2 linked regions of the Aliamphritea hakodatensis genome follow. The protein of the gene in region 1 binds, or shares a complex with, the protein of each later gene. Links are inferred from orthologs where the notes say so. Each region holds a gene or a part of one and is shown on either strand. Other genes may lie near its edges. The genes, in order: PCI15_RS03260 and PCI15_RS20355.

Region 1 (3,424 bases):
GAATTCATTAGCTGATCGATATCCATCAGCACAATCATTTTGTCATCATGAGCCACCAGACCGGTGATAAACTCGGAATTGATGACCCCGCCTATCTGCGGGGAAACCTGAATCTGACCGGTTGCCAGCGTGTATGTCTCGGCGACTGCGTCGACAATGATGCCCATGATTCGCTCGCCTTTTTCACTCTGTACCTTGATCACGATAACCACAGTGGTCGGGCCATACACCAGAGCAGGCAAGCCAAACCGTAACCGCAAGTCGATGACCGGAATAATTGCACCGCGCAGATTCAGAACACCGCGCAGATAGTCCGGCATTTCCGGAATCGGGGTGACCGGTGCCCAGCCACGCAGTTCCTGAACCCGCAGAATATCAATGCCATACTCTTCATCTTCCAGCAGAAAGCTCAGATACTGCTGGCCATCTTCACTGTAGGTAAGGTCATCGCCCAGCTCATGGCTGTTCATGCAACATTCTCCCTGTCCGGCACGGCCTGAAGCCCGCCGTTACCCGTATTGGCAGAGTGCGCCATACCCGCACTCAGGCCCCGTTTTATGATCCCCGTGACATCCAGAATCAGTGCGACACTGCCATCTCCCAGAATGGTTGCACCGGCAAATCCTTCAATCGGTTTGAAATTAACTTCAAGGCTTTTGATAACAACCTGCTGCTGGCCATAGAGTTCATCCACCACCAGTCCCACTTTCTGACCGCCGTTCTCAACGATTGCAATCAGACTGCCGGCAAAGCCTTCTTCTTTGGCCTCAGGTGGTAACTTAAACAGCGCACGCATTGATATCAGCGGGATATATTCATCACGGAAATGCAGCAATTTATTTTCCCCGGCGATCGGACTCAGGGATTTTTTATCTGCCTGGAAAGTTTCGACGATTGATACCAGCGGTAAAATGTAGGTCTGGTCATGAATCCTTACCAGTTGGCCGTCAAGAATGGCCAGGGTAAGCGGCAGGCTGACACTGAACTTAGCTCCGTTGCCCGGATCAGAACGGACACTGACGTTGCCCCCCAGTGATTCAATATTCCGCCGTACCACGTCCATTCCGACCCCCCGGCCGGACAGGTCGCTGACTTCTTCTGCGGTGGAGAACCCCGGCTTAAATATCAGCTCATCGATTTCCTGATCGGTCATCGCCTGATCTTCAGTGATCAGCCCGTTCTCCAGTGCTTTCTGGCGAATTCTGGCGGTATTCAGCCCCCGGCCATCGTCGATGATATCAATAACAATAACGCCGCCCTGATGATAAGCATTCAGCTGAACGGTACCGGTTTCATTCTTTCCGGCCGCCAGCCGTTCTTCCGGTGTTTCCAACCCGTGATCAAGAGAGTTACGGATCAGGTGTACCAGCGGATCGCCGATTTTCTCCATCACAGTTTTATCTATTTCGGTCTGTTCACCGGAGATTACCAGGTCCACCTTCTTACCCAGCTTACCGCTGACGTCATGTACCAGCCGTGGGAAGCGGTTAAACACGAAGCTGATCGGCAACATTCTTACCCGCATCACATCTTCCTGCAGGTCACGGGTATTACGTTCCAGTTGCTCCAGACCGCTCTGCAACCGCTCGAAATCAGCACCGGTAGATTCCATCAGTTCCTGACCGATCTGTCCGAGCATCGCCTGAGTAATTACCAGTTCTCCAACCCGGTTTATCAGTGCGTCAATCTTGTCTGTATCCACCCGGATGGAACTGCTTTCGGTTGCTTTGGGCTTACGGGCAGCCGGCGTTTTGTCCGCAGCTGCCGGAGCCGGTGTTTTAGGCTCTGCCGGGGCAGGCGTAACCGGCTCACTGACAGGTGCCTGAGGGCTGTCCGGGGCTGTTTCAGTTGCAACGGCAGCAGGCTGAGCCTCTGTGGCCTGTACAGCCTCTTCAGCACCGCTCAGCGCAGATACATTAATTTCGCACTCATCTTCTACCCACTCGAAGACTTCCCGGACAGAGGCCTCGTCACAGTCGGATTCCAGGGTCAGTTGCCAGGAAAGGTAAATCAGCTCCGGGTTCAGGTCGGCCAGTGCAGGCAAGTTACTCAGATTCGCCTCAACTGTCAGTTCACCAAGATCAGTGAGGGTGTCCAGCATCAGCGAAGGCTCATTACCGGTCTGAACAATGTCTGCACCGGGAATAAATTCGACACGCCAGCCGGCCGCCGGCGTTATGCATAACGGGCTGATACTCAGATCACATTCGTCCTCAACCCATTCGAAAATTTCTTTAACATCGTCTTCGCTGCAGTCGGAGGTAAGTCCGATCTGCCAGTTAATGTGCAGCAATTCAGGGTCCAGCGCTGCCAGCGCAGGCAACCCTGAGCAGTCAGGCTGAACATTCAGTTCACCAAAGTCCTCCAGCGCTTCGAACATAAACGCGGGTTCATGGCCTTGCTGTAACAGGTCTTTGTGGGGCTGAAAATCGATCTGCCAACCGGCAGGCACACTGGCAACGGTCGCTACTTCTGCCGGTCTTTCGGCTACCGGTACCGCTTCTGCCGGCGCCTCCCCCAGTGCAACTTCAAGGCCTTTCTGTACGCTGGCAAGCATTTCCGGATCAGCGTCAGCGCCCCCCTGTACGGACTCAAGCAAAGCCTTGATACAGTCGACAGACTCAAGCAACAGATTGACCAGCGGGCCGGTGACAGCCTGTTTACCACTGCGCATTTCATCCAGCAGGGTTTCTACACGGTGCGTAAAGTCTGCAACTTCATTAAAACCAAAGGTTCCCGCGCCCCCCTTTATGGAATGGGCAGCACGGAAGATAGTATTGATCGTTTCTTCGTCTGCCGAGTCCATGTCCAGCAGGCTCGATTCCATGACTTCTAAACCTTCGTAACTCTCTTCGAGGAAGGTTGCAATAAACTGCGAAAGATCAATACTCATAGGCGATCACCGTACGACGCGTTTGATTGTGCTGATCAACTTCTCAGGATTAAAAGGTTTTACCAGCCAGCCTGTCGCACCGGCACTTTTCCCTTGCTGCTTCATATCAGCGGAGCTTTCAGTGGTGAGCATCAGTACCGGGGTGAACTTGAACGTCGGCAGCTTACGCAGCTCAGAACACAGAGTGATACCGTCCATGACCGGCATATTCACATCGGTAAGCACCAGATCAAAGCGGCCGCCTTTTGCCTTGGTCAGCGCTTCCTGACCATTACCGGCCTCAACAACCTGATAACCTTCCTGCTTCAGGGTAAAGGTCACCATATTTCGTAAAGAAGCCGAATCATCAACAACTAAGATGGTTGCCATTTAATATTCTCCGTAATCCGTTATTTTTTATGCTGACCCGAGTTGCAGCATGGATGCCAGTCCCAGTTGGCGGGCAACCTTATCCAGTTCAGCAGACCGGTTCTGCCACTCGTAATCAATATTGTGTGACTGCAACTCTTTGATGAATACAACGAGCAACTG
Region 2 (3,054 bases), 3.8 Mb from region 1 along the record:
TTCCACTGCCGGGGCTGCTGCCGGCGCAGCCGTTGCTTGCTTAACAGCCTGATCCAGTAACTGGTCGAACTCAGAATCAGCCATAGAACTGGTAGCCGCTGCAGCAGGGCTTGCACCCGGTGCTCCTGAAGGCCCGTGAAGCTCATCCATCAGGGAATCGAATTCATCTTCAGTGATCAGGTCACTTTGCGGCCTTGCAGCAGAGGTAACACCCGGTGCGCCACTGCCGTGCAAATCATCAAGCAATGACTCAAATTCATCTTCGGTAATCAGATCAGATCCAGCCGCAGCAGGTGCGTCTTCGGCTGCCGACATACCGGAAACCATTTCATTAAACTGCGCGCCCAGATCAGCCGCCGGTTCAGCCGCAGCCGCCGGTGCCGGCGCATCCACTGCAACGCTCTGCCCAGCAGCCAGAGCGTCAAGCCGGGCAATCAGATCAGCAGGTGCCGGTTCCGGATTTTCTCCGCCGCGAACATCTTCAAACATTGCATTTACAGTATCGAGGGCCTGTAATACAACGTCCATCAAGGCCGCGGAGACTTCTAAGTCATCATTACGCAGCATGTCGAAAAGATTTTCCGCACTGTGACAGCAGTCAACCATAGGCTCAAGCTGTAAGAATCCGGCGCCACCTTTAACGGTATGGAAACCACGGAAGATCGCATTCAGCAACTCCCGGTCTTTCGGATTCTGCTCGAGATCAACTAACTGTTCAGACAGAAGCTCAAGGATTTCCCCCGCTTCTACCAAAAAATCTTCCAGTATTTCCTGATCAACATTTAAAGCCATTGCCTACCCCTGTTAAAAACCTAAACTGGAAAGGAGGTCATCCACATCATCCTGGCTGGAAGCAACTTCATCATTATCTTTTGCTGCCATTTGTGGGCCTTCAGCCATTATTTTTTTCTGTTTAGCCAGCGCTTCTGCGTCAGCCGTCATACCGTCAATACCATTCAGGCGATTAACTCTGGAAGCAACTTCCATCAGGCTAACCAGCTGTGACTCAATGTCGGTAACCAGCTGAATAACACGTTTAATCAGCTGTCCTGTTATGTCCTGATACTCCTGCGCCAGTAAGATATTTGTCAGACGCTCTTTCAGCTCAACCAGGGCATCTGAGTTATCAGTCGCATGCTGGCAGGCAAGCTTATACAGGCCTTCCAGCTCAGGTTTGTCCTGCTGAACTTTATCGAACTCTTCCAGCAGCCGCTGACGGCGGCGGAAACCTTCTTCCAGCTCGGATACAAGGTTCAGTGAAATATCAACACTGTCAATTGTCTTATGAGCATTGCTTTCAGTCAGCTCGATGACATATGACAAACGGTCACTGGCATCAGATATTGAAGCAATGTGCTCTTTGGAATCCTGCAACATCGCATTGCTGCTGACATCATCGGAAAAACTGACGATGGCATTATGCAGTGAGCGGGTCAGCGTACCGACTTCGTGATACAGCGCCTGATGACGTTTTTCATTCAGGTCGTGGATCAGCGTCATTGCTGCACCAACATCTCCGTTTGCCAGATGTTCCACAAGCTTGTCAGCATCCTGCTTCAACTCAAGCTCAAAACCACTTGCTCCCTTATTCTCTATCGTCTCAGACATAGCCGCCACCTAGCCCAGCCGTTCAAAAATCTTATCGATTTTTTCTTTCAGCACTGCAGCGGTAAACGGTTTAATTACATAACCATTTACACCCGCCTGAGCCGCCTCAACTATCTGGTCGCGCTTCGCTTCCGCAGTCACCATCAGAACAGGGATATGCTTCAGGTCCGGATCAGCCCGCACGGTTTTAAGCAAATCGATACCTGTCATGATTGGCATATTCCAGTCTGTTACCAGAAACTCGATATTGCCGCTTTGCAGAATCGGTAAAGCAGTCTTACCGTCATCGGCCTCAACAATATTGGTAAACCCCAGATCACGGAGCAGATTTTTGATGATACGTCTCATAGTAGAGAAATCATCTACCACAAGTATTTTTATGTCTTTCTTCAAGACTATCCCTCCATCAGGAAAACTATCTGACTGTCGCTAGCCAGCGGTGTCTATCCATCAGACTGCCAGCTATTGCCAGTCTCTTAACCGACTTCGCAAGCGTAACGCTGCCTGACTATGAATCTGGCTTACTCTGGATTCACTGACACCCAGGATCTGACCGATTTCTTTTAAGTTCATTTCTTCGTCGTAATACAACGACAACACTAATTTTTCCCGCTCCGGCAAACCTTCAATTGCCGTTGCGATTGCCTGAACAAATCCCAATTCTTGATATTCATCTTCAGGACTTAAATTCTCTGCGGCGATATTTTCGCCCGGACCGTCTTCCTGCGGACCAATCAGCTTTTCAAAGCTGAACAGCCGGCTCTCAGCGGAGTCCTTCAATAATGCGTGATATTCAGTGATAGTGATATTTAATTCGGCGGCAACCTCCCCATCTTGGGCATCTCTGCCTGTACGGGATTCAATTGCCTGAATTGCTTCGGAAACCCGACGGCCATTACGGTGCACTGAACGGGGTGTCCAGTCCCCCCGACGAACCTCATCAATAATGGAACCGCGGATCCGGATACCGGCATAAGTTTCAAAACTTGCGCCTTTGGTGGGATCGTATTTTTTGCCGGCTTCAAGCAAGCCAACCATGCCGGCCTGAATCAAATCATCCAGCACAACGTTTGCAGGCAAGCGCGCCAGCAGATGATGCGCGATACGTTTTACCAACGGCGCATATTGCTCGATCAGCTCCTGACCCGACTTAAACTGTAACTGGTTATACATATTTGCTCTTCTGACTTGTCAGCGTTGATTTGCCCCTTTAACCAATCGCTCAACAAAAAACTCCAGATGACCACGGGGTGAAGATGACACACCCCAATCATCTACTTTTGCCGCCAGCTGCTTATATGCCAACGAGGCCTTACTCTTTGGAAACGCTTTTAAAACAGCACGTTGCTGCTGTACACCTTTACGGACTGACTCATCATAAGGGATTGATCCCAGGTATTGAAGCGTCACATCCAGAAACCTTTCTGCCACTGTCAGCAGCTTACT

The links.
Region 2: the proteins of PCI15_RS03260 (region 1) and PCI15_RS20355 are in contact, whole or in part, in a solved structure (PDB 1A0O), measured with the Escherichia coli proteins. The link is inferred for Aliamphritea hakodatensis from one-to-one orthologs.

The regions. Positions count from the first base shown.
Region 1 is NZ_AP025281.1:721,528-724,951, reverse strand. What follows is about bases 181-3,281. They hold PCI15_RS03260 (chemotaxis protein CheA), read right to left. Parts: upstream 2,894-3,281; coding sequence 467-2,893; downstream 181-466. Other genes in these bases: PCI15_RS03255 (response regulator), read right to left, coding at 2,900-3,262; PCI15_RS03265 (chemotaxis protein CheW), read right to left, coding at 181-470. Outside these bases: more of PCI15_RS03265, read right to left, coding at 1-180; PCI15_RS03250 (STAS domain-containing protein), read right to left, coding at 3,290-3,424. UniProt on the Escherichia coli protein: Involved in the transmission of sensory signals from the chemoreceptors to the flagellar motors. CheA is autophosphorylated; it can transfer its phosphate group to either CheB or CheY.
Region 2 is NZ_AP025281.1:4,487,475-4,490,528, forward strand. The notes cover bases 304-3,034. They hold PCI15_RS20355 (chemotaxis response regulator CheY), read right to left. Parts: upstream 1,990-3,034; coding sequence 1,618-1,989; downstream 304-1,617. Other genes in these bases: PCI15_RS20345 (chemotaxis protein CheA), read right to left, coding at 304-792; PCI15_RS20350 (protein phosphatase CheZ), read right to left, coding at 805-1,608; PCI15_RS20360 (RNA polymerase sigma factor FliA), read right to left, coding at 2,071-2,781; PCI15_RS20365 (MinD/ParA family protein), read right to left, coding at 2,800-3,034. In the rest of the region: more of PCI15_RS20345, read right to left, coding at 1-303; more of PCI15_RS20365, read right to left, coding at 3,035-3,054. UniProt on the Escherichia coli protein: Involved in the transmission of sensory signals from the chemoreceptors to the flagellar motors.